DNA from 3 places in the Enterococcus sp. AAFC-DPL-5182 genome. Region 3 is predicted to be linked to each of the others. Evidence: predicted binding sites of a transcription regulator. Region 3 holds the regulator's gene; each other region holds the start of a gene.
What was found. Region 3 encodes CtsR, which represses protease genes until heat stress. Its sites were predicted from a motif close to TTGGTCAAAAAAGGTCAAANA; they were not measured.
Positions count from the first base shown of each region.

Region 1: the regulator CtsR is predicted to act here: its motif matches at 6,067-6,087, upstream of ftsH (ATP-dependent zinc metalloprotease FtsH).
Region 2: the regulator CtsR is predicted to act here: its motif matches at 5,168-5,188, upstream of AC4BB7_RS06010 (ATP-dependent Clp protease proteolytic subunit).

Region 1 is NZ_CM177101.1:3,212,805-3,222,794, reverse strand. It holds gene mfd (transcription-repair coupling factor) at 1-706, shown strand, start outside; gene AC4BB7_RS15180 (putative polysaccharide biosynthesis protein) at 899-2,482, shown strand; gene AC4BB7_RS15175 (RNA-binding S4 domain-containing protein) at 2,488-2,763, shown strand; gene AC4BB7_RS15170 (FtsB family cell division protein) at 2,827-3,288, shown strand; gene AC4BB7_RS15165 (S1 domain-containing RNA-binding protein) at 3,332-3,805, shown strand; gene tilS (tRNA lysidine(34) synthetase TilS) at 3,904-5,286, shown strand; gene hpt (hypoxanthine phosphoribosyltransferase) at 5,488-6,033, shown strand; gene ftsH (ATP-dependent zinc metalloprotease FtsH) at 6,134-8,296, shown strand; gene hslO (Hsp33 family molecular chaperone HslO) at 8,429-9,325, shown strand; gene dusB (tRNA dihydrouridine synthase DusB) at 9,338-9,990, shown strand, end outside.
Region 2 is NZ_CM177101.1:1,295,848-1,305,837, reverse strand. It holds gene AC4BB7_RS06035 (2-isopropylmalate synthase) at 1-689, opposite strand, end outside; gene AC4BB7_RS06030 (O-acetylhomoserine aminocarboxypropyltransferase/cysteine synthase family protein) at 1,134-2,414, opposite strand; T-box leader at 2,562-2,820, opposite strand; gene AC4BB7_RS06025 (hypothetical protein) at 2,971-3,327, shown strand; gene AC4BB7_RS06020 (hypothetical protein) at 3,360-3,521, shown strand; gene AC4BB7_RS06015 (hypothetical protein) at 3,928-4,362, opposite strand; gene AC4BB7_RS06010 (ATP-dependent Clp protease proteolytic subunit) at 4,510-5,097, opposite strand; gene AC4BB7_RS06005 (glycoside hydrolase family 1 protein) at 5,284-6,753, opposite strand; gene AC4BB7_RS06000 (beta-glucoside-specific PTS transporter subunit IIABC) at 6,949-8,796, opposite strand; gene AC4BB7_RS05995 (PRD domain-containing protein) at 8,925-9,764, opposite strand.
Region 3 is NZ_CM177101.1:3,707,608-3,717,597, forward strand. It holds gene AC4BB7_RS17390 (ATP-dependent Clp protease ATP-binding subunit) at 221-2,710, opposite strand; gene AC4BB7_RS17395 (CtsR family transcriptional regulator) at 2,715-3,182, opposite strand; tRNA gene AC4BB7_RS17400 (tRNA-Pro) at 3,326-3,399, opposite strand; tRNA gene AC4BB7_RS17405 (tRNA-Arg) at 3,484-3,557, opposite strand; tRNA gene AC4BB7_RS17410 (tRNA-Leu) at 3,656-3,741, opposite strand; tRNA gene AC4BB7_RS17415 (tRNA-Gly) at 3,756-3,827, opposite strand; tRNA gene AC4BB7_RS17420 (tRNA-Thr) at 3,836-3,908, opposite strand; tRNA gene AC4BB7_RS17425 (tRNA-Leu) at 3,944-4,025, opposite strand; tRNA gene AC4BB7_RS17430 (tRNA-Lys) at 4,038-4,110, opposite strand; tRNA gene AC4BB7_RS17435 (tRNA-Val) at 4,117-4,189, opposite strand; rRNA gene rrf (5S ribosomal RNA) at 4,204-4,319, opposite strand; rRNA gene AC4BB7_RS17445 (23S ribosomal RNA) at 4,415-7,326, opposite strand; rRNA gene AC4BB7_RS17450 (16S ribosomal RNA) at 7,610-9,170, opposite strand; gene croR (response regulator transcription factor CroR) at 9,951-9,990, shown strand, end outside.

The DNA.
Region 1 (9,990 bases), 490 kb from region 3:
TGAAGTGAGTGAAAAGCGTTTAGAAGCAATCAAAGACTTTACTGAGTTGGGTTCAGGATTTAAAATTGCGATGCGGGATTTATCGATTCGTGGGGCGGGAAACTTATTAGGCGCCCAACAGCATGGCTTTATCGATTCAGTTGGATTTGACATGTACTCACAAATGCTTTCAGAGGCTGTTGCCCGCAAGCAAGGGAAAAACATTCAGGATCAAAAAACATCTGTTGAGATCGACTTGGGTATTGATGCTTATTTACCAACAAGTTATATTTCAGACGAACGTCAAAAAATTGAGATTTATAAACGAATTCGTCAGTTAGAAAATATGGATATGTACGATGAACTAGAATCAGATCTCCTTGATCGTTTTGGTGAATACCCAGATGAAGTGGCCCACTTATTGACGACGGGACAAATCAAAATGGACGGTGATCGTGCGTTGCTGGAAACAATTCGTAAAAGACAGCAAGAAATTACATTTACCTTGAGTAAAATCGGTACAAAAACCTATAGTGTAGAACAATTATTTGAGGCACTAGCTCAGACTCAGCTAAAAGCAGATCTTGCTGTCGAGAATGAAAAAATGTCCGTTCGTTTAAAAGTACCAAAAGATATGAAAGAAGCTGCTTGGCTACAAGAAGTAGCATCCTTTACTACAGCTTTAAGACAAGAAAAATACAAGACGGCAGCTGTTGAGGAAGAGTGAGTTGAATGTATCTAGCTTTACGGGCTAGCACTATGCTCTGCTTCGATCTCAACAATTCCTAAGAGCTAAAGCTCTAAGGATTGAAGGTCTTCGGAAAAAAGATAAAATATGAATGAGGTAAAAGACACCTCAGTCTTATTTTTCTGTCAGAGCTGGGCGAGCTCATTCAGCTTTAAAATAGGAGGTCAACCAATGGCACACAAAGAAATGCGATCGATGATGCAAGGTGCAGCTATTTTAACTATTGCATCATTTATTGCCAAAGTGCTGAGTGCAGTTTATCGGGTGCCTTTTCAAAACTTAGTTGGTGATGAAGGATTTTATGTTTACCAGCAAGTTTATCCAATCTATGGTATTGCGATGACTTTAGCGTTATCGGGGTTGCCGCAGTTTATTTCAAAAATCGTAGCAGAGCAACCTGATATTAGTGGACAGAAGAAGGTGTTACAGCAACTCTTTCCGTTTGTCTTTATGATCGCGAGTTTGTGTTGGGCATTTTTCTTTTTCGGGAGCCATGAAATAGCCTTTATGATGGGCGATGCTCAACTGGCTACTTTGATCCAAGTGGTCTCTTTTACATTCTTATTAGTGCCCATATTATCCTTTTATCGCGGTAATTTTCAAGGACATCTAATGATGATTCCCAGTGCGGTTTCACAAGTGATGGAGCAACTTGTTCGAGTAGGTGTGATTTTGGTTGCAGCTTATTCTTTTAGTCGGTTTGGTTGGTCTGTTTATCAAACTGGCACGATTGCTATGGGTGGAGCTTTATTTGGTGGTATCGTTGCTGCAGGAATTCTTTGGTATTATGATCGGAAAATTCGAGTAGGAAGTTCAGCGTACTTGACCCAGTGGAAAGCTGAAAAAAGCTCAGGAAAATTATTTGGACGTTTACTAGTTGAAGGTGGAATGGTCTCTTTATATAGTGCCTTCTTGATTCTTTTTCAATTAATCGATTCCTTTTTTGTGAAAAACACCTTAGTTGCAGCAGGTATCAGTGATTCAGCGGCCAAAATCGATAAAGGGGTGTACGATCGTGGTCAGCCCTTGGTTCAATTGGGGTTAGTTGTTGCGTTAGCACTAAGTTCAAGTTTTTTACCAGCTTTGACAAAGTATTTCATGAGTCAAGAGCAAGGAAGATTTTTACAAGCCGCTAAAATATTCTTACGTTTGACCACAACGATTGCAGCAGCAGCTTCAATAGGGTTGATGTTATTGCTCCCTTATATAAATTTTGCTTTGTTTAAAGATTATAACGGGAATGGTGTTTTAGGTGTGTATGTTTGTTCCATTGCATTTATGGCAGTCATTCAAGCTTATCAAAGTATTCTACAAAGCCGTAACCAATTTTTTGTATCTATGCTTTCAGCTGGAATTGGATTGTTAGTCAAGTTGTTCTTAACTAGCCCCCTAACGTATACCTGGGGAACGCTTGGTACTAGTGTGTCAACGATTGCAGGGTTAGTGGTTACCTTATTTATATTGATACTTTTTTCAAAAAAAGAAATTAATCGCTTCGCTATAGAGAATCATTTCTCTAGAAAATTAATGATTAGTTTAGGAATGATGGGAATTGTGTTATTCTGTTATCAGGGTGTCATTGCAATTTTCTTAGGGACTGTCGAACATCGTGGACAGGCCTTAGTCGTTGCTTTAGTGGGAGTCTTGGTTGGTGGTGCTACATTTGTTTTCACCATTATTAAAATAAAATTATTTACGGTTCGGGAATGGCTGACATTACCGTTTGGAGCGAAAATATTAAGAATGAAGAGGTAAGGTTTATGCGCTTAGACAAATTTTTAAAAGTTTCACGTATCATTAAGAGAAGACCTGTCGCTAAAGAAGTTGCTGATAAAGGAAGAATTCAAATCAATGGAATTCTCGCAAAATCATCAAGCAATGTGAAAATTGGTGATCAAGTTAGAATTCAGTTTGGAAACAAAATCTTAGAAATCGAAGTACTTGAGCTTCGTGATTCAACGAAAAAAGAAGATGCAGAAAAGATGTATCAGATTGTTTCAGAGAAAAGAGTCGAAAATAGTGACAATTTAGATTAGACAAGCTTCTTAGATGTTGGTATAATGAGACAGACAAACCAAAAAACGAGTGGAGCGGAAAACATGGGCAAAAAGAAAAAAGACATGGAAAAAGTTGCTGCATTAGATAATGAGTATACAAAAGAACAGTATGCCGAATTTCAAAAACAGCAAAAGCAGTTGATTTTCAGGCGTCGACGTCTGGCGGTTGTTTTTCTCGTGGCGTTTGTGATTTTTATTGTTTCAGGTATCCAGTTAGTGAAGGACTACCAGCAACTGAATGCTTTCAAAGAACAGCAAGCACAAGCTGTAGCTGAATCTGGCGAAGCAGATAAGAAATTAAGTCGTTTAGAACAAGATGTTGCTCTTTTGAGAGATGACGATTACGTGGCGAAGTTAGCCCGTAGCCGCTATTATGTCTCCAAAGAAGGCGAACAAATCTACAACATTCCGGAGTTAGGCGGAACGACTAGCTCAAGTAATGAACAAAAATCATCAGATAGTCAATCACAGTCTCATTCATCTGAAAAACAATCAGGCGAATAACTGCAGATATAATAGGGTAAATAATAGGAGGAACATTTTTTTTATGTCAATTGAAGTAGGAGCGAAGTTGCCAGGAAAAGTGTCTGGTATCACTAATTTTGGTGCCTTCATCGATTTAGGTGAAGGAAAAACAGGGTTGGTTCACATTAGTGAAGTATCAAATGGATTCGTAAAAGATATCCATGATGTATTGACCGTAGGGGATGAAGTGACTGTAAAAGTTACCTCAGTCGGTGATGATGGGAAAGTAGGCTTGTCGATTCGCAAAGCGCAAGAACAAGCAGCAGAACCCAAGCGTGAATATCAACGTCGTGATAACAATGAGCATCAAGGAAATCGCGATCGCAACTCACGTCCAGCGCCTAAAAAACAATTTACAAGAGCGCAACCAATGAATTCAAAACAAGATTTTGATTCATTGATGAGTTCATTTTTAAAAGATAGTGATGATCGTTTAACTTCATTAAAACGTAACACTGAAGGCAAACGTGGTGGACGCGGCGGACGCCGTAACTAACGAATGAATAAATAACTGAAGCTGAGCGAAAGCTCGGCTTTTATGTTTGGTGCATTTTTTATGAGAGTCTATAAACTAAGATACAAAGAGGTGAGTAGATGTTTCAAACATTTTACGATCATTGTAAAAGAAACGATTATTGGCTACCAAACCAAAAAATTTTATTGGCTATTTCTGGTGGCGTTGATTCAATGGTATTGTTGGAGTTAATGCGGACTGCTGCTAAAAAAGATCAACTAACATTAGTAGTAGCTCATATTGATCACCAATTGCGGACGGAATCAGCAGCAGAAGCTAGTTATCTGAAAAACTATTGTGAGAAACTAGAAATACCATACTACAGTAAAGTATGGGGAGAAGCAGATAAATCCCAGAATACCGAAGCACGTGCACGTAGATTCCGCTATGACTTTTTTTCTGAAATCATGGCGCAAGATGGAATTCCCGTTCTTATGACGGCACATCACAGTGACGATCAAGCTGAAACGATTTTGATGAAGCTTACGAGAGGAAGTGTGCTATCTAATTTAGTTGGAATTAGAAAGAAGCAGTCGTTTGGAACAGGGGAATTGATTCGCCCCTTCTTAATTTTTTCCAAAGAAGAAGTGCGACAGTTCGCAGAAAAAACGGGAATTGTGTATTTTGAAGATCAGACTAACCAGAGTGATGCTTACATGAGAAATCGCTTGAGACATCAGGTTATTCCAGTTTTGAAAAAAGAAAATCCAAAATTTTTGGAACACATGGCAAGTTTTAGTGAACAGGTTACATTAGCTGATGAACTCATACAGACAGTGATAGAACCAAAATATGATCGGTGGGTAGAAAAGACAACAGATGGCTGGGTGATTCAATTATCCGAGTTGAAACGAGAAAAAAGAAGTATCCAAACTTTTTTCCTAATAGATTTGTTTCAACGAACGATCATACCAGAAGGTGTGGCAATCAGTCAGTTACAGATTAAACAACTGATAAATATGTTTGATCAGTCAGCACCTCAGTTATCCATGGATATTGCGCAAGGATGGCAAGTTGTAAAAGAATACAATAAGTTTCATCTGACAAAAAAAGAATCAACTTATGAAGGGGAAACGACTTATTTAGATGTAAATCAACATGTTTTTCTTTCTGAAAATGAATGGTTAGCTCTAGAAAAAGTAGAAGAGACACTCGAATTACCTGAAACCGTAAAAGGTTGGACAGAATATTCTCTGCTTATAAGCGGACAAATACCATTACCGCTAACGATTCGTCATCGTCAAAATGGAGATAGAATTTCGCTTACATCAAGCTTGACTAAAAGATTAAATCGTTTTTTTATTGATAGAAAAATCCCTAATTCTAGCAGAGAAAAAGCTTGGGTCGTTCTTTCTGCTGAAGGTGAGATTATTTGGGTTCCAAAATTTGTAAATTCATATTTGAGTATTCCTAAAGAAACTGATAAAATACTCTACAGGCTCCTTTATAAAATAAAAGAGTAAAACCAAAAATTACTTTTATTCAAAGAAGCAAAATAACATAAAATAATAACTAAGGACCTCAAAGGAGAAAGAAAGCCGTTGCTCTTGCGAATTTATTCGCTTAAAGCAAGGGACACTACACTAGCGTTTCGATCGCATCAACTTCTAAGTGCTCCAGCACTAAGAGTTGCAGGACGGACCTTAAAGGAAAAGGAGAGCAATATGTTAGAGAACGATATTAAACAAGTTTTGATCACGAAGGAACAAATTCTTGAAAAATCAGTTGAACTCGGGAAACAACTAACAGAAGATTATAAAGGGAAAAATCCTTTAGTGATCGGTATTTTGAAGGGTGCAATACCTTTTATGGCTGATATCACACGCTGTATTGATACTCATTTAGAAATGGATTTTATGGCTGTATCTAGTTATGGAAACGCAACAGTGTCATCTGGCGAAGTGAAGATCATCAAAGATCTAGATACAAATGTTGAAGGTCGTGATATCTTGATTGTAGAAGATATCATCGATAGCGGACGCACGTTGGCTTATCTAGTTGATCTTTTTAAATATAGAAAAGCAGCATCTGTGAAAATTGTCACGTTGTTAGACAAACCAGAAGGTCGTGTTGTTGATATCGTCGCAGACTATGTTGGTTTCGATGTACCCAATGAGTTTGTTGTAGGGTATGGTTTGGATTATGCAGAAGCCTATCGGAATCTCCCTTATGTAGGCGTATTGAAACCAGAAATCTACGAATCAAATTAATATCTCTCTTAGATTTAGTTATGTTACAATGTAATGGTCAGAATTGATAAAAAATAAACCGTAAAATTAAATTACGCACAGTAGTCAAAGGAGGACAGGCATGAATAAAAAGAATAGCGGCATGAAAAATGGCCTTTATTATGTATTACTGATTTTGGCGATGGTCATGGTTGTTTATTTCATCTTTGGAAATAACAATCCCCAGTCACCAGATATCGAATACTCAACCTTCAGTACCCAGTTAGACGAAGGTAAAGTGAAAGAACTGACGATTCAACCAACCAATGGTGTGTATAAAATCACAGGTCAGTACAAAGAAAAACAAGAAATTAAAAATACTGGTGGTCTTTCATTATGGGGATCGACAGAAGTTTCTACAAAAGCATTTACTACGCTTGTCTTACCAAGCGATATCACATTATCTGGTATCCAAGAGTTAGCCAAAGACAATAATGTGAAACTTACAGTGAAAGAACAATCATCAAGCGGTGCTTGGCTTTCGATCTTGTTTAGTTTCTTACCGATCGTATTGTTCATCTTCTTATTCTATATGATGATGGGACAACAAGGCGGCGGTGGCGGTGGCGGCGGCCGTGTTATGAACTTTGGTAAATCAAAAGCCAAAGAAGCAGACAAAAAAGCGAACCGCGTACGCTTCTCTGATGTAGCAGGAGCGGAAGAAGAAAAACAAGAACTAGTGGAAGTGGTCGAGTTCTTAAAAGATCCTCGCCGTTTCGTTGAATTAGGTGCAAGAATTCCTGCTGGTGTTCTATTAGAAGGACCTCCAGGAACCGGTAAAACATTACTTGCTAAAGCCGTTGCCGGTGAAGCAGGCGTACCTTTTTATTCTATCTCAGGTTCAGACTTCGTTGAAATGTTCGTCGGTGTCGGTGCGAGCCGTGTCCGTGACTTATTTGAAACAGCGAAGAAAAATGCTCCAGCGATCATCTTTATCGATGAAATCGATGCAGTAGGTCGTCAACGTGGTGCTGGTATGGGTGGCGGACACGATGAACGTGAACAAACTCTTAACCAATTGTTAGTTGAAATGGATGGATTTGATGGCAACGAAGGCGTAATCGTCGTAGCTGCAACAAACCGTTCAGACGTGTTAGACCCAGCGTTATTACGTCCAGGTCGTTTTGACCGTCAAATTTTAGTTGGTCGTCCTGATGTTAAAGGTCGTGAAGCGATTCTTAAAGTTCATGCTCGTAACAAACCGTTGGCTGATGACGTTGATTTAAAAGTTGTTGCACAACAAACACCAGGTTTTGCTGGTGCTGATTTAGAAAACGTATTGAACGAAGCTGCATTAGTTGCTGCTCGTCGTAATAAAAAGAAAATTGATGCATCCGATGTGGATGAAGCAGAAGATCGTGTAATCGCAGGACCTGCGAAAAAAGATCGTGTAATCAACAAAAAAGAACGCGAAATGGTTGCTTACCACGAAGCTGGACATACAATTGTTGGTTTAGTCTTAAGCCGTGCTCGTATCGTTCATAAAGTGACGATCATCCCTCGTGGACGTGCTGGCGGTTACATGATTGCTTTACCAAAAGAAGATCAATTCTTGATGACCAAAGAAGACATGTTTGAACAAATCGTTGGATTACTTGGTGGACGTACAGCGGAAGAAATTATTTTCGATGTTCAATCAACAGGTGCATCTAATGACTTTGAACAAGCAACAGGTATTGCCCGTAGCATGGTAACTGAATATGGAATGAGCGACAAATTAGGTCCTGTTCAATATGAAGGGAACCATCAAGTCTTTGTTGGCCGTGACTATGGTCAAACGAAAGCATATTCTGAGCAAGTAGCATTTGAAATCGATCAAGAAGTACGTCGTATCTTGATGGAAGCTCATGATAAAGCACGTGAAATCATTGAATCTCACCGTGCTCAACACAAACTAATTGCAGAAAAACTGTTAGAGTATGAAACATTAGATGCTCGCAGCATCAAGTCATTGTTTGAAGAAGGCGTTATGCCCCAAGATGTTATCGACAGCCAATTCCCTAGTGAAAAAGCTCAAACATTTGAAGAAGCAAAACGTGCATTAGAAGAAAAAGATGCGCAAAGACAAGCAGAAGAAAAACAAGACTTTGAAGATGCAAAAAAAGAACTACATGACGAAGCAGAAGAAGTAAAAGCGGACAGCGAAAAAACAGAAGAAAAAGTTCAGTCAGAAACTAAATCTGATGATGAACGTAAAAATGATTCTGAATATGACCGTAATAACTTTGACGATCGTTACAAATAAAACATTTAGAGCATCCCTTTTACGGGGTGCTCTTTTCTTCAAGTTGAAATTATTTAGTTGAAAAAATAGCTAAATCCTAGTATTATCTGATAATGAGTCAAAAAACGAAGCAAGTGAGAAGAGGAAAATAAAATGGAAGATTACTTAGTAAAAGCATTATGTTATGAAGGATCAATTCGCGCTTATGCAGTTTGCGCAACAAATACAATATCAGAAGCACAAAAACGTCACGATACATGGAGTTCGTCAACTGCAGCATTAGGTAGAACAATGGTTGGTGCGCTATTATTAGGTGCTACTTTAAAAGGCGATGATAAGCTAACTGTAAAAGTCCAAGGTAACGGACCAGCAGGAGGAATCGTGGTTGATAGCGATGGTAGTGGGAATACTAAAGGATACATAAAAAATCCTCATGTTAGTTTAACGTTGAATGAAAGTGGCAAAATCGATGTCCGTGGTGCTGTGGGAACTGAAGGGATTTTCACTGTAATCAAAGATTTAGGCTTGAAAGAAACATTTTCAGGGCAAACACCAATCGTTTCTGGTGAAATCGGTGAGGATTTTACCTACTTTATGGCTGTTTCAGAACAAATTCCATCTGCAATCGGTTTGAGTGTTTTAGTTGATACAGATGAAAGTGTAAAAGCTGCTGGCGGTTTTATGATCCAAGTCATGCCTGGAGCCGATGAAAAAACGATCGACTTTATCGAACAACGTTTGCAGGAAGTACCAATGATTTCTCGCTTGATTGATGAAGGGGAATCACCAGAAGGGATATTAGAACGTCTACTTGGCAAAGATGAAATTGAAATCTTAGAAAAAATGCCTGTTCAATTTAAATGTAACTGCTCAAAAGAAAAATTTGGCACAGCAATCATTGCAGTTGGTCTAGATGAAATCAATGCGATGATCGAAGAAGACCACGGAGCAGAAGCGGTTTGTCAATTCTGTGGTAACAAATATCACTATAGTGAAGAGGATTTAATTGAACTACGAGATGAAGCAATCAAAAATACGCGTGAAAAGTAGGAGAGATGCACTATGTGGAAAATAGGAAATGTCGAAATTCCAAATCGTGTTGTAGTAGCCCCGATGGCGGGGATTAGCAATGCTGCTTTTCGTGTAACGGTCAAAGAATTTGGTGCAGGCCTTGTTGTCTGTGAAATGATCAGTGACAAAGGCATACAGCAAAGAAATCAAAAAACATTAGATATGCTCTATATAGATGAGAAAGAATACCCGTTAAGTGTACAGATTTTCGGTGGAGACAAAGAAAACTTGGTGGAAGCAGCAAAATTTGTAGAAGAAAATACAAAAGCTGCAATCATCGACATCAACATGGGCTGTCCTGTAAATAAAGTGATCAAAGCAGAAGCTGGCGCTAAATGGCTATTAGATCCGAACAAAGTTTATGAAATGGTAGATGCCGTTTCTTCTGCGATTGATTTGCCCGTTACGGTAAAAATGAGAACTGGCTGGGATGAAGAACACTTATTTGCAGTTGAAAATGCGTTAGCTGCTGAAAAAGCAGGAGCCTCAGCTATTGCAATGCATGGGCGTACAAGAGTTCAAATGTATGAAGGGCAAGCAAATTGGGATGTTTTAAAAGAAGTGAAACAACATCTAACGATTCCTTTTATGGGAAATGGGGATGTACGCACACCAGAAGATGCCAAACGTATGTTAGAGTATGT
Region 2 (9,990 bases), 1.4 Mb from region 3:
CCATTGATCGTCCCTTCTACACGGCGGGCACCATTTTCGATAGCCGCTAAGGCATTGGCCGTCGCCATTCCTAGATCATCGTGACAATGTGAAGAGAAAATGATTTCTTGGTCGCTTTGAATATTTTCGATTAGAAATTTAAATAATGCACCGTATTCCGTTGGATTTGAATAGCCAACTGTATCTGGAACATTAATGATGGTAGCTCCTGCATCAATGGCTGTCTGAACAGCTTTTAGTAGAAATTGCTTTTCTGTTCTCGTTGCATCTTCTGGTGAAAATTGAACTTTTTCAAATTTGCTTCTAGCGTAACTGACATGTTCTTTAATAGAAGCAATCACTTCATCTGGTGTCATTTTTAGTTTAAACTCCATATGAACTGGGCTTGTTGCCAGAAAAACATGGATTTGCGGATGCTTGGCGTTTTGTAAAGCTTCATGTGCGCGGTCGATGTCAGCTTTTTGGCAACGTGCCAAACCTGCGACGGTCATCTTTTCAGCGCTTTCTGCGATAGCTTTGACGGCTTCAAAATCACCAACAGATGCAATCGGAAATCCCGCTTCGATCGTATCAATTCCCCATTTTTCTAATTGTTTAGCGATTTGAACTTTTTCTTTGGTGTTGAAATTTACTCCCGGTGTTTGTTCGCCGTCTCTTAGAGTGGTGTCAAAAAATTGGATAGTGTTCATGTTCATACGTCCCTTCTGAATCTTCATTTTTTTGATTAGGTTAAATGAAGCGAACGAGACTTCTCTCTTCGTTCGCCAAGTATTGCGCATCATCAGCTCTGCAAGCAATCGTTGTGTTTTGCAATAAAAAAACATCCCACGAATATGGGATGTTCTATCATCCCGTTCATGCAATGCGAAAACAGGACTCTCAACCTCTGATAAGAAAAAGCTGTGCTGCAGCTGGTTTCTAAAAATCAGTGTGATGAGTCCTTCAGTAATAATAAGAATGTAATTGTCGTTGTCTGCTTGTTCATCATCTTCAACATCCTTTATTGTCAGAATTTTTAAATAATTCAAACTATAGTGTTAAAGATACAGAACTTTTAAATCAAAGTCAATAGTTTTATGAGAATTTTTTTAAGAAAAGCTGAGAAAAATGTCTTCTCAGCTATGACCTGCTTATTACAGTTTATCTAGCGCCTGCCCTAAGTCCCCCAAAATATCATCAATATTCTCAATTCCAATTGATAAACGAATCAATTCTGGTGAAGTTCCAGAAGCATTTAATTCTTCATCACTTAACTGAGAATGTGTTGTTGAAGCAGGATGAATGATCAATGACTTTGCATCCCCAACATTGGCTAAGAGTGAAAAGAGTTCGACATGATTGATCAAGTTCTTCCCTGCCTCGGCTCCACCTTTCACACCAAAAGTAAACACTGAACCTGCGCCTTTAGGTAAATATTTTGCTGCAAGCTGATGATATCTATTATCAGGTAAACCTGGGTAATTGACCCATTGAACTTTTGGGTGCTTATTCAAAAATTCCGCAACAGTCAGAGCATTTTCTACATGACGTTCTAATCGCAAAGATAATGTTTCTAAACCCAAAATCAATAAGAAACTATTGAATGGCGAAATCGCTGCTCCTGTATCTCTTAATAAAGAGACTCTTAAACGAGTAATATACGCTGCAGCTCCCACGTCTTTTGTATAAGAAAGTCCGTGATAACTTGGATCTGGATCAACTAATTTAGGAAATTTGCCATTCGCCCAATTGAATTTGCCTGAATCAATGATGACACCGCCCAAAGCAACACCATGCCCACCAATAAATTTTGTTGCAGAATACACAACGATATCCGCGCCAAAATCAAAAGGGCGATTTAAATAGGCTGTTGCAAAAGTATTATCAACGATCAATGGAAGTCCATGTTTATGAGCAATCTCTGCAATTGCCTCTAAATCAGCAACATTCGTAATTGGATTGCCAATTGTTTCTACAAAAATCGCTTTTGTGTTCTCTTTGATAGCATCTTCAAAGTTACTTAATTGATCTGGATCGACAAAAGTTGTTGTAATACCAAACTCTGGCAATGTATGGGCAAATAAATTAAAGGTTCCACCATACAACGTTGAAGCCGAAACAATATGATCACCACTACTTGCAAGATTCTGAATCGCATAAGTAACAGCAGCCGTTCCAGAAGCTACTGCAACCGCTCCAACGCCCCCTTCTAACTCGTTCAAACGATCTTCCAAAACTGCTGTTGTAGGATTTGTGATCCTAGTATAGATATTTCCCGCTTTAGATAGCGCAAATTTTTCAGCCGCATCTTGCGTATCGTCAAATGTATAAGAAGTTGTTTGATAAATCGGAACAGCTCTTGAATTTGTTTCTTTATCCGGTGTGTGCCCGCCGTGGATTTGGATTGTTTCGAATTGATAGTTAGAGTTTGTCATTATGCTTCATTCCTTTTCTATGTTTTATTCTGTTTATCTTGTTTACTTTACTGATGCACATGTCACCTTCTTGCATAATGACCACCTCTTTCTATTATTCTCATTAAAAAAGAACTAAAAAAGCCGCCCCCTACTAGCAATATGCTAGTAAAGGGCGACTGTCGCGGTACCACCTTTATTGGAATTTAGTTCCATCTCGATCCAAACGCCGAATTTCTTCTTGATTTGGTGCTTGGTTAACGGTAGCTGCCGTAAAAATCAAAATGATTTTTCCTCTCCAAGATCATTTTCGACAAGGGATCATTACTTTCTTGCACCAAACGAAAGCTCTCTACTTCTAGCTGAATGAAATGAATCAGCTAGATTCTAATGTCTGCTTGTGTACTCTTCTTTTCAATGAGTTTTTTTATTAAAACCAATATTAGAACATTCTCATTTTTTTGTCAACTTTTTTCTTTCGTTTCCATTTTTTTCTAAATATTTATTTGTATTTGAGTGTCCTATTTCTCTTTCTTTCTATTTTTTATTATAATTAGAGAAATTGGAGGTCGATTTAATGTCAACGAATAATGAAAAAGTAGAATTACTTTTATCTTATCTATCTGAGATTCACACGAAAAGTTTAACATTGTATGATTTAGTCACTAGCCGCCCGCGTCCTGAGGATACACGTATTCTTTTGAATATCAACGAGGTATTTACTTATTATCACAGCGTACGTGTCTTTTACTACAGTAACAGTGAATTGACTGCCTCAGAGGTTCACCCTTTTTTTAAAGCCTTTGAAGAATTCTATTTTGAATTAAAACAAGTCTTTCTCCTTGAAGAAGACAATAGTATCCTACTTTATAATAAGTTAACGGCTATGAAAGATTCTTTTGAGCAGTTGACGAATGATTTTAATGTTTTATAATAGAGTAGACAACAGGTAAAGAAGGTGCCCAAATGGATCAAAGCGAAGTCGTAGACCGCTTGCGCGAAGAGTTGGAAATTCCATTTTTTAATGGAACAATCGAAGAGCGTGAGTACACAGAAGCTGAATACCAAAAAATCAAAGCTGACCTAGTTCAGTATTTTGATGATTATGTTCGTAATGTAGAGAATTAATGCAAATGAATTGTAGTTGGATTTTTTAAGTCTAAAGTAAAGCTTAATTGCTTTTACTTTAGACTTTTCTATTTTCCCAAGTAATCTGATTTTTTTATTAATTAACATAAAATCTAAAATTTTAGAATCAATCCAATATGTATAAAATAACTCTCGATATTTTAAAATACAAAAAAAAAACATATATTAATGAAATAATAAATAGTCCGAAAAACAAAAATAAAAAAACCACCGGCTGAAAAGGCCGATGGAAAAGGAGTATTACTCAATAAGAGTAAAATGAAAAATAAAAAGGTTGTTGTTGGTATGAATATATAATACAACACATTTTTTCCTTTGTCTACTAAAAATAACATTAAAATGAAATTAAATATCACTATTTTTTGTCATTTTTTCGTTTGTTTTTTTATTTTTTCAACAAAAGATTACTCATTCGTGTGATTGCAAATGAAATATCATCAGTTGCTTTATCTTGTTTTTCTTCTGAATTATTGAAAAGATCGATATCTATGCCTTTTTCAGGATCTAAAGACAAAATCATCTCGTTGCATCCAGCCAGATATTCGATGTATGAACGTTCAAATTTTTTATGAATACCCATCACGCGTGCTGGGGGACGTAATTTAGTCACTTTTTCCAACATGATTGTATATTCTTTTGTTCCATCTTGGAAAATACGTTGAATTTCAGCAATTCTTTCTGGTGCTAATTCAGTTGCTTTTCCTTCATCGATCGCTGTACGCACTTCTTCATAGTATTCGTTCATTTTTTCGCCGACTTCTTCTGTTTCTTTTACAATATCATTGATGTTTTGAACATAATAGCCTAAATTTGGTTTCACTGTCTTTCCTACTTTCTTTTAGTAATCACTCAATTTTACACTTTTTCATAGGTAGATGACAAGAGGAATCTGGAAAAGAATATTTTTCTACTAATTTTTAAGAGAAAAAAACTGCAAACATTTTGTTGTCTGCAGTTTTTTAATACTTTATTTAATTTCATCACTTGTTTTGATGATTTTAGAAATCATACCATAATCTTTGGCTTCGTCCGCTGACATCCAGAAATTGCGGTCTGTGTCTTTTGCGATTTTTTCGTATGTTTGACCTGTTGCTTCAGCAATCAAGCGGTTGACACGTTCACGCATGCGGATGATTTCTTTGGCTTCAATCTGAATCTCTGTACTTTGACCTTGAACTCCACCAGCTGGTTGATGAATCATATAGCGTGTATTTGGCAAGCTATATCTGTTTTTCGCATCAGCAGCTAAATAAATCGTAATACCCGCACTTGCGACCCATCCTGTTCCGATCACGATCACTTCTGGTTTTACAAATTTGATCATATCATGAATCGTATCACCAGCTTCAACGTGTCCGCCTTGGCTATTAATGAAAATCTTGATTGGTTCGTCTCCCATTGCTGCAAGTAGCAATAATTGAGAAGTCACTTCTCGAGCTAAATCTTGATTGATTTCACCGTAGATCAAAATTGTTCGTTCTTCAAAAAGTTTTTTCATAAACGCATTAGGTTGTTGTTTTTCTTCTGTTTCTTCATTTTCATCTAAATAGTTCATATCTGTAACCTCCATAGTTTAAAGCTAAATATCTATATTAATAATACCGCAATCTGAGAATTTGTCCACTTTTTTGACTTGTTTTGACCTTAAAAAAAGACTTAGTCAAAATCAAGGCTTAGACAGATGTTAAAAATAGAAGAGACATCCCTCATACGATGGATTTCCCTTCTATTTCGATAAGAATTAATTCGCTAAATCTTCCCCATTACTATGAATAACTTTTTTATACCAATAGAAAGAATCTTTTGGTGTTCTCGCAAGCGAGCCGTTTCCTTGATCATCTTGATCTACATAAATAAATCCATAACGCTTAGACATTTGTGATGTACCGCAACTGATCAAATCGATACAGCCCCATGTCGTATACCCCATTAAATCAACACCATCTTCAATAGCTTCTTTCATTTGCTCAATGTGCTTTTTAATATAATCGATGCGGTATTCATCATGAATTGTTCCTTCAGGTGTTAAAATGTCTTTAGCACCTAATCCATTTTCACAAACAAATAATGGTAATTCATAACGATCATACAATTTCATTAAGGAGATACGTAAACCAATCGGATCAATAGGCCAATCCCATTGAGATAGTTCTAAATAATCATTTTTGATTGGACTATCAAATGTTACGGCTAATTTCGCAGCATCTTTTCGTGCCTCTGTAACATGTGACATATAATAACTAATTGCCACGAAATCGACTGTTCCTACTTTGAGAACTTCTTCATCTTTTTCATCCATCTGAATATGGATATCATTTTCTTTGAAATAACGTGCCATATAACTTGGATAAGTTCCTCTTGCTTGAATGTCTGGGAAAAACATATTTAACTGATTTGATTTAACTGCTTGTAACTGATCTTCTGGTTTGGTTGTTCTGGCATACGCTTCAATTTGATTGATCATACAACCGATTTTCGCATCCGGCGCTAATTGTCGGGCTGCTTTCACTGCTAAAGCACTAGCTAAAAATTGATGATGAGAAGCTTGATAAGCTGCTTGCAATTTATTCTCTACTAAATCTTCTAAAATACCAGAACCTGTATATAGACTATTCAATGTCATATTCATTTCATTGAACGTAATCCAATACTTTACTTTACTTTTGTATCGTTCTAAAATCGTACAAGCAAATTTTTCAAATAAAGGAATAAGTTTCCGACTGATCCAACCATTGTATTTTTGTGTTAAAGTGATTGGCATTTCATAATGTGACATCGTCACCAACGGTTCGATTCCATATTTTAAACATTCATCAAAAACCTTATCGTAAAATGCTAACCCTTCTTCGTTTGGTTCATCTTCTAATCCTGTTGGAAAAATCCTTGCCCACGATATTGATAAGCGGAAAACTTTAAAACCCATCTCTGCAAACAACGCAATGTCTTCTTTATAACGATGATAAAAATCAATACCCCAACGTTTTGGAAATAGATATTTTTCTGGGTTTGATAAATATTCTTCTAATTCTTTTGAATTCACATTAAAAGTAAAATTATCGACTTTCCCAGTTTTATAAGGATCTTTATATGAGACCAAATCTGATGTGGATAGTCCTTTACCTCCTTCTAAATAAGCCCCTTCGATTTGATTGGCGGCTGTTGCTCCCCCCCATAAAAAGTCTTTTGGAAAACCTGTTTGTAGTTCTTTCATTGTATATCCTCCTATATTTATTATTTTTTTAATGAGTTCCATCAGTGTGATTTGTTTCTTCTTTAAGGAATCCTTTGGACTCTTCCTCTGGTTATGAACATCTACAGTATAAACAACTACTTTTTACTGCATTTAACTCACCTCACATAAAACTTTTCGGTCATCTCTTCCTACTCCTCTTTTTTCAATACGTTGCTAATTTAAAATGGTAATCAAATCATCCCCTACTGAAACAGGATCTTTCTTCAAAATCGGGACAACTTCAAAAAAATCAGGCGTATTTGTCACAATAATTGGTACTTCAGTCGAGTAGCCCTGCTCCTTAATATAATCAAGATCAAATGCAAGCAGTTGTTGACCAGCACTGACCATATCCCCTTTTGAGACGAAGGATTTATAGCCTTTCCCTCCTAAGCCAACGGTATCGATCCCTACATGGATCAATAATTCCACACCATCTGTTGATGTAAGGCCAATTGCATGTTTTTCAGGTGTAATAACACTTATTTCTCCAGAAAAGGGAGCAAAAATCATCCCATCATCTGGCAAAATAACGAGCCCTTTCCCCATGATTGCTTCTGAAAAAATTTGATCTGAACAGCTTGCTAAATCCTTTACTTCTCCAGATACGGGCGCTAAAACCGTACCAATTTCTTTTTCATTTATAGTAACAAATTGCTTTCTTTCTTTTTCTGTGTCAGCATCTACTTCAAAACTAGTTTTAGTCACTGCAGTCAGTATAAACGCTAAAACAGCAGTAGCTAGTACACCTATAAGGGCAATAATAATATTTCTAGATGAACCATCTGGATTTACAAAAACGGGTAATGAGAGAATCCCAGGAGCGACAAAAGAAAACATTTTGACCCCCATAGTCACCATAACAGCACTGACAATACCACCAGCCATCATGACAGCATATAAAGCTTTTTTATATTTCAAAATGACGCCATACAATGCAGGTTCAGTGATTCCGAATAAGGCTGAAATAGCCGATGAGTAGGAAACTTCTTTCATGTCTTTGTTTTGAACTTTAAAAGCAATAGCTAAAGTAGCAGCCGCCATTGCAACATTGGCAAATAAACTAATTGGTAAAAAACCATTCTCATAGCCCAATCTGGAAATATTTTCCAACATCATTGGGAAAAACGCGTAATGCATACCGGTCATAATAATCAAAGGATACAGCCCACCTAAAACCAATCCATAGATAAATGGCACCTTTGCCGCTAACCAAACAGAAATAGTCGCTAAGCCTTTGCCGACATAAAAACCAATTGGACCAAACAATGCTAAAGTCAATGGAATCATGATCAATAAAACCAGTAACGGTGTAAAAATCATCTTTACAACACTAGGCACAATCTTATCCACCACTTGATAAACATAACTCATTACCCATATCCCTAAAATAATTGGAATCACTGTAGATGTATAACTCATCACTGGAATCGGAATGAAATGAAATAACTGTAACGTTGTTTCCCCATTTAAAATCGTTGGGTAAAGCAATGAACATGCCAATGTAACACCTAAAAATTCGTTCACTTTGAAACGTCTAGAAGCAGACACCGCAATCAGAACTGGTAAAAAATAAAAACTTGTATCTGCGACGATCGTCAGAATCTGAAAGGTATCACTTCCTTCTTTGATGAAATGAAGCATAACCAATAAAGGCAAAATTCCTTTCATCAATCCAGCACCAATTATTGCTGGTAAAATAGGTGTAAAAATCGCTGCAATCGTTGTAAAAATATTGTCAAAAAATGATTGTTTACCGCTACTTGTTCCTTTCGTAGCTGTTAGATATGGACTGATTTTGTCATAAACTTTATCCACATTACTACCGATGATCACTTGCAACTGGCCGTTTTGAAATCTGGCATCTATCACACCGTCAATTGCTTTTAGTGCATTTAAATGAACTTTATTTTTGTCCTCAATATATAATCTTAATCGTGTAAAGCAATGTGTTCCATCTTTGATATTGGCTGTGGTTCCAACGTTTTCTATAATTTCCTGAGCTATTTTTTCATAGTTCATCAAACGTCCTCCGTTCATTTTTTAAAATAAAAACCTAGGCGATCTAAAGAATCCATCCCTTGTTTTAAGGATCGTCCATTTAGATCACCTAGGTTAATGCCTTTTCGTTACACGCCTAGCTGAATTTTCTATTTTACTTCAAATACGACACGTTCGATATGAATGATTAAATACATCATTTCATCATCGTTAACATTCAAATCGTACTCTCTTTTCAATAACTCTTTGATCATCAATGCGCACGCATAGCTTTTTTGATATTGCTCTTGGATGATTGCGTATAATTTAGCGTCGCTTTGTTTCATTTCCTCTTTATTGTGCAATTGTCGGTTCATAAAGTATCGAATATGGGTAACAAAACGTGAGTAATTGACACTTTCTTTGTTTAAAGATACGCCAAACAATGATTGAATGATTTTTACCATACTTTTTGTGATTTTGGCAATTAAAATTGCATCATGCTTCGACTCAAAATTATCTTGAGCATTCACAAAATGTAAGGCAATAAACGAAGCTTCTGTTTCTGATAACCCTACACCTAGTTCTTCTTTTACTATTGTCAGGGCTTTTTTCCCTACTTCAAATTCTTTATAATAAAGGAACTTGATTTCCCAGCGTAGTGTATTCTCATCTAGTTGGGTATTGTTTTGTTGCCGTTCAATAGCAAATTGTAGATGATCTGCTAACGAAATCAAAATTGTTGAGTTTAGCTTTTGTTCTAAATATTCTTCTCCCATCTGAATAATTTTTCCAGTTGTTGACAGTACTTCTGGCGATATTTCTTCTAGTACCTTAGAGAATGGTTGACTTTCCTGCATTTGAAAGACTTTGGCAGCCATACTCGGTTCAATGATATCGCCTTTTTTCTTTTTGAAGCCAACGCCTTTACCAAAAAGAATCAATTCTTCATGTTTGTCGTCAACGACTAAAACTAAATTATTATTTAGCGATTTTACCGTCACGTACATGGCCATCACCTCCCAAAATACAAAAAAACACCAAACTAGAGTAGTTAAATAAGACTACAATAGACTTGGTGGTGCCTGATCGTATCAGTTACACTCCTGTTGTTCTATGTCATTAATTTATCATATCAAGATAGCGCTGTCAATCTCTATTTTTATAATTTTTTATTTCATTGATTTCTTGAAACAAAAAAAAACTAAAACAACTCGCTTAAAAATGAGTTGTTTC
Region 3 (9,990 bases):
TCCATTTTTCGAATAAATTATTTAAAAAGTTATGTTTTTTACTTTTTCCAACAGTCTTCTAACAACTGTTTTATAGTAGCATAGGTTCACAAACTTTCCAATAGTCTCTCTTTATTTTAATGTACATTTTTCACAAATTCAATGTTGCAATTTGCTTTTCTTAAAGAAAAAAACTGTGCAAAACAGATTCGTTTTGCACAGCGAATTAAAGATTTTTTTGTTAAATTGTTTGTAAAACTTGTTCGGGTTTAGGTGATTTAACATTCAATGTTATTTTCCCTTTGCTTGCACCAATGGTTACCTTGTCTCCAAGATGGATTTGACCAGAAAGCAATGCTTCACTTAGTCGATCCTCCACCTCTTTTTGTAGTGCTCTACGAATTGGTCGTGCCCCATATTCTGGATCAAAACCAACTTTTCCGATGACTTCAATAGCAGCTGCCGTGATCTTCACATTGACATCTTGTTCTCTTAAGCGTTGAACAATTGATTTACTCATGATTTTCACTATTTCGTGAATTTCTTCTTGATCCAATGAACGGAAAACAACTGTTTCATCCACACGATTCAAAAACTCTGGACGAAATGCTTTCTTTAATTCTTCTATGATTCGTTTTTGCATCGCACCGTAATCTTTAGTTAGATCTTGTACATTGAAACCAACATTTTTTTCATCACGAATCGCTGTTGCACCAATATTTGATGTCATGATCAAAATTGTATTTCTAAAGTCAACTTTACGTCCTTTAGAATCTGTCAAATGACCATCGTCTAATACCTGTAATAGAATATTAAAGACATCTGGATGAGCCTTTTCTACTTCATCTAATAAAATGACAGAGTATGGCTTTTGACGGATTTTTTCAGTTAATTGACCGCCTTCTTCATAGCCCACATAACCTGGAGGTGAGCCAATCAAACGGCTAGTACTGTATTTTTCCATAAATTCAGACATATCCACACGAACCAGAGCATCTTCACTACCGAACATTGTTTCAGCTAAGGTTTTTGCCAGTTCTGTTTTACCGACACCTGTTGGACCTAAGAACATAAATGAACCGATTGGTCTATTTGGGTCTTTCAACCCACTACGGGCTCTACGAATAGCGCGTGATACAGCTTGGACCGCTTCATCTTGACCAACTACTCGATGATGTAGGATACTTTCTAGTTCAAGTAAACGTTCACTTTCTTTTTTCTCCAGCTGTTGCAACGGCACACCCGTCCATTGTGACACAACATTAGCAACATCTTGCTCTGTAACGCGATTTGCATACCCAGAAGCCTCTTTTTGCTCTAATAATAAAATGTTTTCTAATTTACGAGCCAGTTTTTTTTCTTTTTGGCGTAGTCTTGCCGCACTTTCAAAGGATTGTGACTGAATCGCTTCTTCTTTCTCTTGAACTAAGCGAGCAATCTCCATACGTAAGTTATTGATTTCCGAAGGTTCATCTGCCAAGTCTAAACGAACTTTAGCTGAAGACTCATCCATCAAATCGATTGCTTTATCTGGTAATTGACGAGAATTAATGTAACGTACGGATAGTTGAACCGCCGCATGCAACGCATCATCCGTGATTTCTACGCCATGATGTTCTTCATATCGTGAACGCAAACCTTTTAAAATCTCTTCTGCTTCTTCTGGTGTCGGTTCGTCGACTTGTACACGAGCAAAACGGCGTTCCAAAGCAGAATCTTTTTCTATATATTTTTGGTATTCATCTAATGTTGTTGCTCCAATTGTTTGTAGTTCCCCTCTTGCAAGGGCTGGTTTTAAAATATTCGATGCATCAATAGCACCTTCCGCACCACCTGCACCGATCAAGGTGTGCAATTCATCGATAAATAAAATTACTTCGCCATCTTGATAAATTTCATCAATGACTTTTTTTAATCGATCTTCAAATTCACCACGATACTTAGTCCCAGCAACTAACGCTCCCATATCCAACATCATCAAGCGTTTTTCTAACATATCTTCTGGTACTTCGCCATTCACGATTTTTTGTGCTAATCCTTCAGCAATTGCTGTTTTACCAACACCTGGCTCACCGACTAAAACAGGATTATTCTTTGTACGACGACTTAGAATTTGAATCAACCGTCTAACCTCTTGTGAACGTCCAACTACAGGATCAAGATTATTTTCACGTGCTAATTTCGTTAAATCACGTGCTAATGAGTCTAAAGTCGGTGTTCCTTTTGGTGCTGCTTTTTGAGCTTGATTATTTCGGCGACGTCCTACATTACCGCTCATTTGCGGATCAGTAATACCTATTTTTTTCATTAATAACTGACGCATTTTGGATAAACTTAAACCTAAATTCAATAAAATACGTGAAGCTAATATATCTTCATCTCTTAATAAACCTAGTAAAATATGTTCAGTTCCAATATTTGGTGCCCCTAAACGTTTCGCTTCATCTCCGGCGTACGCAAAGATTTGTTTCGCGCGAGGAGAATAGGGTAAATAAGCACCTTTAGGATAACCTTTAACTGTTCCATAGCCAGTTAAGTGTTCAATTTCTTCACGGATATCATTTTTATCAGCATTCAACTGACGCAAAGATTTTCCAGCAATGCCATTAGGCTCTAAAACTAAAGCCAATAATAAATGTTCTGAGCCCACGGATTGATGCCTAAAATACTTTGCTTCTTCTTGTGCAATGGCTAGTACTGCCTTGGCACTTTCTGTAAATAATTCGTCCATACTATCATTCCTCCTCGTAACTCAAACGTTCTAAAAATGAATGCATCAATTGAGCACGTAAATAATCTTCATTTGATCCTGCTTTGCCTAAAACCTGTTTCCCAAGAACAGACAACATCAGATTTCCTTCTCTTTTGGTAATCACTTCTTCTTCATACAACTTTTGTATAAAAATCAGTGCATCCTTTTCTGAAAGTCCATTACCCGTAAACTGGGCAATTTGTTTTAATAATTGATCACTATCAGAAATTTGGACTTTGGCGATCCTAATATAACCACCGCCACCACGCTTACTCTCGACAGAATAACCTCGTTGGATCGTAAAACGCGTATTGATCACATAATTAATCTGGGAGGGAACACAATTGAATAAATGAGCCATTTCAGCTCTACGAATCTCAATCTTACTACTTTCTTCAAGAATTTTTTTTAAATATGCTTCTATTAAATCTGAAGTATTTTGATTACTCATCACACTCATCCTTTTCCCTTGACTAATACTGACCTTAATTATACATAACTTTAAGTGTTTAATAAAGGAGAATGCCTAATTTGATAAGAAAAGATAAACAAGTAAACAAAAAAAGAACAGAGAAGACCACTCTGTTCATCAAATCGGGAAGACAGGATTCGAACCTGCGACCCCTTGGTCCCAAACCAAGTGCTCTACCAAGCTGAGCTACTTCCCGTAGCTATAATAATAAAAAAAGACTAAACGCTTAAAAGGAACTAAGTTTCTCTACCTTCTAATTCGTAGTCAAACATTCAAAGTATGCACCCAAAGGGAGTCGAACCCCTAACCTCTTGATTCGTAGTCAAGCACTCTATCCAGTTGAGCTATGGGTGCTAAAACAAGGATCAAAGTCAGATGTATCCATCTGCTTCGTACTTGTTAACATCTATTCTGTCAATTTTACAATTGCCATTCATAGTGTTTCAAAGCAATGCCGAGGACCGGAATCGAACCGGTACGGTGATCACTCACCGCAGGATTTTAAGTCCTGTGCGTCTGCCAGTTCCGCCACCCCGGCGAAAGAACAAGCTAAGCGGAAAACGGGGTTCGAACCCGCGACCCCCACCTTGGCAAGGTGGTGCTCTACCACTGAGCTATTTCCGCAGTCTGGATGCCGGCTAAAGGATTTGAACCCTCGACCCTCTGATTACAAATCAGATGCTCTACCAACTGAGCTAAGCCGGCGTTATAATCGCCTAGTATTAAAACGAGACTAAAAATGCGGGTGAAGGGACTTGAACCCCCACGCCGTAAGGCGCTAGATCCTAAATCTAGTGCGTCTGCCAATTCCGCCACACCCGCAAAATATTTCTATGAGCCGTGCAGGGCTCGAACCTGCGACCCTCTGATTAAAAGTCAGATGCTCTACCAACTGAGCTAACGGCTCAAAAAATGGAGGTTGACGGGATCGAACCGCCGACCCCCTGCTTGTAAGGCAGGTGCTCTCCCAGCTGAGCTAAACCTCCAAGACAACACTTTAGCGTGGCGACGTCCTACTCTCACAAAGGGAAACCCTTCACTACAATCGGCGCTAAGAAGCTTAACTTCTGTGTTCGGCATGGGAACAGGTGTATCCTTCTCGCTATCGCCACCACACTGGGTGTTGTTGCTATTAAGTTGAGTGATTATTCACTCAAAACTGGATTGAAGTAGTAATCAAACATTCCGAAAAACTTTTTTATTTCGTTTCTTTGGTTAAGTCCTCGACCGATTAGTATTGGTCCGCTCCGTACATCACTGCACTTCCACTTCCAACCTATCTACCTGATCATCTCTCAGGGGTCTTACTTTCTTAAAGAAATGGGAAATCTCATCTTGAGGTGGGCTTCACACTTAGATGCTTTCAGCGTTTATCCCTTCCCTACATAGCTACCCAGCAATGCCCTTGGCAGAACAACTGGTACACCAGCGGTAAGTCCATCCCGGTCCTCTCGTACTAAGGACAGCTCCTCTCAAATTTCCAACGCCCGCGACGGATAGGGACCGAACTGTCTCACGACGTTCTGAACCCAGCTCGCGTGCCGCTTTAATGGGCGAACAGCCCAACCCTTGGGACCGACTACAGCCCCAGGATGCGACGAGCCGACATCGAGGTGCCAAACCTCCCCGTCGATGTGGACTCTTGGGGGAGATAAGCCTGTTATCCCCAGGGTAGCTTTTATCCGTTGAGCGATGGCCCTTCCATGCGGAACCACCGGATCACTAAGCCCGACTTTCGTCCCTGCTCGACTTGTAAGTCTCGCAGTCAAGCTCCCTTCTGCCTTTACACTCTGCGAATGATTTCCAACCATTCTGAGGGAACCTTTGGGCGCCTCCGTTACTCTTTAGGAGGCGACCGCCCCAGTCAAACTGCCCACCTGACACTGTCTCCCACCACGATAAGTGGTGCGGGTTAGAGGGTTCATAACACAAGGGTAGTATCCCACCAGCGCCTCCACCGAAACTAGCGTTCCGGGTTCATCGGCTCCTACCTATCCTGTACATGTGGTACAAACACTCAATATCAAGCTACAGTAAAGCTCCATGGGGTCTTTCCGTCCTGTCGCGGGTAACCTGCATCTTCACAGGTACTAAAATTTCACCGAGTCTCTCGTTGAGACAGTGCCCAAATCGTTACGCCTTTCGTGCGGGTCGGAACTTACCCGACAAGGAATTTCGCTACCTTAGGACCGTTATAGTTACGGCCGCCGTTTACTGGGGCTTCAATTCTGAGCTTCGCCGAAGCTAACCCATCCTCTTAACCTTCCAGCACCGGGCAGGCGTCAGCCCCTATACTTCATCTTTCGATTTTGCAGAGACCTGTGTTTTTGATAAACAGTCGCTTGGGCCTATTCACTGCGGCTGACCGAAGTCAGCACCCCTTCTCCCGAAGTTACGGGGTCATTTTGCCGAGTTCCTTAACGAGAGTTCGCTCGCTCACCTTAGGATACTCTCCTCGACTACCTGTGTCGGTTTACGGTACGGGCAGTTGTTTTCTCACTAGAAGCTTTTCTTGACAGTGTGACATCAGGAACTTCGGTACTATTATTTCCCTCCCCATCACAGCTTGTCCGTATAGAGTAAAGCATTTGACTCTACTCAAGACTTACTGCTTGGACATGCACTTCCAGTCGCATGCATTCCTTAGCCTCCTGCGTCCCTCCATTGCTCAAACAAAAACAACTGGTACAGGAATATCAACCTGTTGTCCATCGCCTACGCCTATCGGCCTCGGCTTAGGTCCCGACTAACCCTGGGCGGACGAGCCTTCCCCAGGAAACCTTAGTCATACGGTGGACGGGATTCTCACCCGTCTTTCGCTACTCATACCGGCATTCTCACTTCTAAGCGCTCCAGCCGTCCTCACGATCGACCTTCAACGCCCTTAGAACGCTCTCCTACCATCACACCAGAGGTGTGATCCACAGCTTCGGTAATATGTTTAGCCCCGGTACATTTTCGGCGCAGGGTCACTCGACTAGTGAGCTATTACGCACTCTTTAAATGGTGGCTGCTTCTGAGCCAACATCCTAGTTGTCTGTGCAACCCCACATCCTTTTCCACTTAACATATATTTTGGGACCTTAGCTGGTGGTCTGGGCTGTTTCCCTTTCGACTACGGATCTTATCACTCGCAGTCTGACTGCCGAATATGAATGAATGGCATTCGGAGTTTATCTGAATTCGGTAACCCGAGATGGGCCCCTAGTCCAAACAGTGCTCTACCTCCATCATTCTTAACTTCGACGCTAGCCCTAAAGCTATTTCGGAGAGAACCAGCTATCTCCAAGTTCGTTTGGAATTTCTCCGCTACCCACAGCTCATCCCCGCACTTTTCAACGTACGTGGGTTCGGTCCTCCAGTGCGTTTTACCACACCTTCAACCTGGCCATGGGTAGATCACATGGTTTCGGGTCTACGACTACATACTCATTCGCCCTATTCAGACTCGCTTTCGCTGCGGCTCCGGCTCTTCACCTTAACCTCGCATGCAATCGTAACTCGCCGGTTCATTCTACAAAAGGCACGCCATTACCCATTAACGGGCTTTGACTTGTTGTAGGCACACGGTTTCAGGATCTATTTCACTCCCCTTCCGGGGTGCTTTTCACCTTTCCCTCACGGTACTGGTTCACTATCGGTCATTAGGGAGTATTTAGCCTTGCGGGATGGTCCCCGCGGATTCCGACGGAATTTCTCGTGTTCCGCCGTACTCAGGATCCTCCTAGGTGTTGCCAACATTTCGTCTACGGGGCTATTACCCACTTTGGCGAACCTTTCCAGATTCTTCGACTATCTTGACAGACTACCACAACGGAGTCCTACAACCCCAACAAGCAAGCTTGTTGGTTTGGGCTCTTCCCGTTTCGCTCGCCGCTACTCAGGGAATCGAATTTTCTTTCTCTTCCTGCAGGTACTAAGATGTTTCAGTTCTCTGCGTCTACCTCTAACCAGCTATGTATTCACTGGCAAGTAACATCCTATAAAAGATGTTGGGTTTCCCCATTCGGAAATCTCTGGATCATAGCTCACTTACAGCTCCCCAAAGCATATCGGTGTTAGTCCCGTCCTTCATCGGCTCCTAATGCCAAGGCATCCACCGTGCGCCCTTATTCACTTAACCTTATGACCTTACGGTCAGTTTGTTTGGTTCGTTTCTCTAGCGATAGAGGCGTCACCAATAAAATAAGCATTCGAACTATTTTAATTAAAAAACTCATTCAACGCGGTGTTCTCGGTTTGTTTTGATTACTTTTTTACTTCAATATCCAGTTTTCAATGAACAATTCGTTTGAGAGAAATCATATAAAAAAGAAAATCAAGCGATTCGCTTTTTTTTTAAGAGTAAACCTCTCAAAACTGAACAAAGTGTCGACGAATGTGTAAGTTTCCGTAATATTCCTTAGAAAGGAGGTGATCCAGCCGCACCTTCCGATACGGCTACCTTGTTACGACTTCACCCCAATCATCTATCCCACCTTAGGCGGCTGGCTCCACAAGGGTTACCTCACCGACTTCGGGTGTTACAAACTTTCGTGGTGTGACGGGCGGTGTGTACAAGGCCCGGGAACGTATTCACCGCGGCGTGCTGATCCGCGATTACTAGCGATTCCGGCTTCATGTAGGCGAGTTGCAGCCTACAATCCGAACTGAGAGAAGCTTTAAGAGATTTGCATGACCTCGCGGCCTAGCGACTCGTTGTACTTCCCATTGTAGCACGTGTGTAGCCCAGGTCATAAGGGGCATGATGATTTGACGTCATCCCCACCTTCCTCCGGTTTGTCACCGGCAGTCTCGCTAGAGTGCCCAACTGAATGATGGCAACTAACAATAAGGGTTGCGCTCGTTGCGGGACTTAACCCAACATCTCACGACACGAGCTGACGACAACCATGCACCACCTGTCACTTTGTCCCCGAAGGGAAAGCTCTATCTCTAGAGTGGTCAAAGGATGTCAAGACCTGGTAAGGTTCTTCGCGTTGCTTCGAATTAAACCACATGCTCCACCGCTTGTGCGGGCCCCCGTCAATTCCTTTGAGTTTCAACCTTGCGGTCGTACTCCCCAGGCGGAGTGCTTAATGCGTTAGCTGCAGCACTGAAGGGCGGAAACCCTCCAACACTTAGCACTCATCGTTTACGGCGTGGACTACCAGGGTATCTAATCCTGTTTGCTCCCCACGCTTTCGAGCCTCAGCGTCAGTTACAGACCAGAGAGTCGCCTTCGCCACTGGTGTTCCTCCATATATCTACGCATTTCACCGCTACACATGGAATTCCACTCTCCTCTTCTGCACTCAAGTCTCCCAGTTTCCAATGACCCTCCCCGGTTGAGCCGGGGGCTTTCACATCAGACTTAAGAAACCGCCTGCGCTCGCTTTACGCCCAATAAATCCGGACAACGCTTGCCACCTACGTATTACCGCGGCTGCTGGCACGTAGTTAGCCGTGGCTTTCTGGTTAGATACCGTCAAGGTAAGAGCAGTTACTCTCCTACTTGTTCTTCTCTAACAACAGAGTTTTACGATCCGAAAACCTTCTTCACTCACGCGGCGTTGCTCGGTCAGACTTTCGTCCATTGCCGAAGATTCCCTACTGCTGCCTCCCGTAGGAGTCTGGGCCGTGTCTCAGTCCCAGTGTGGCCGATCACCCTCTCAGGTCGGCTATGCATCATGGCCTTGGTGAGCCGTTACCTCACCAACTAGCTAATGCACCGCGGGTCCATCCATCAGTGACACCCGAAAGCGTCTTTCAAATCAACACCATGTGGTGTCGACTGTTATGCGGTATTAGCACCTGTTTCCAAGTGTTATCCCCCTCTGATGGGTAGGTTACCCACGTGTTACTCACCCGTCCGCCACTCCTCTTTTCAAATGAGTGCAAGCACTCGGTAGAAAAGAAGCGTTCGACTTGCATGTATTAGGCACGCCGCCAGCGTTCGTCCTGAGCCAGGATCAAACTCTCATAATAAAAGTTGAACACAATCTGAAAGATTGTTAAGCTCATTTGTTTGCTAGCATATTGCTTCGCTTTGTTAAAAATTGTTGTTTGTTTTTACCGTTGTAAAAACAACCTACACATTTGGTTCGTCTTACTTTGTTCAGTTTTCAAAGGTCTACTATGTTACCTCGCAGCAACTTTTATATCATATCAAATCTTCGATTTGATGTCAACACTTTTTTTAAAAAAAGTTTCAAAGTTTTTTCTGCTTGATGTTATCGAATGTTTCGCGACAACTTCATTAGTTTATCAGGTTGTTTGTTATTTGTCAACAACTTTTTTCCTGATTTTTCAAGTTTTTTTAAAACCTGAAATGTTATTCTATTTTTCGTTAAGCTGTCTGTGTTTCTCGCGACAACTTCACTAGTTTATCAGGTTAATCATTGTTTGTCAACAAGTTTTTCACCTGATTTCCAAAGTTTTTTTCAAACTTGGATTGTTATATTATTCCTATCGTTCGGCGTGTTTCATCAGTGCCTTGCGACAAGATATAATATACCAAGATTATACGCTTAGGTCAACTAAAATTTGCACTTTTTTCAAACTTTTTTTCGTTACCGATTGTTTTATTACTTTTGTTCTTTATTGTTCGTTTTTGACCCTAAATACGATCTTTTTTAGCCAGTTTCTTAATTTTTGGTAACATATTCTAAATTTACCGTAACTTCTCTTTGTTTTTGTCCTTTTTTCTGTTTTTTTGTTAGAATGTAGGAGAAGAATTCTACTATATATATGGAGGAAATGAATGATATGAAAATTTTAGTTGCAGATGATGATAAAGAAATTGTGG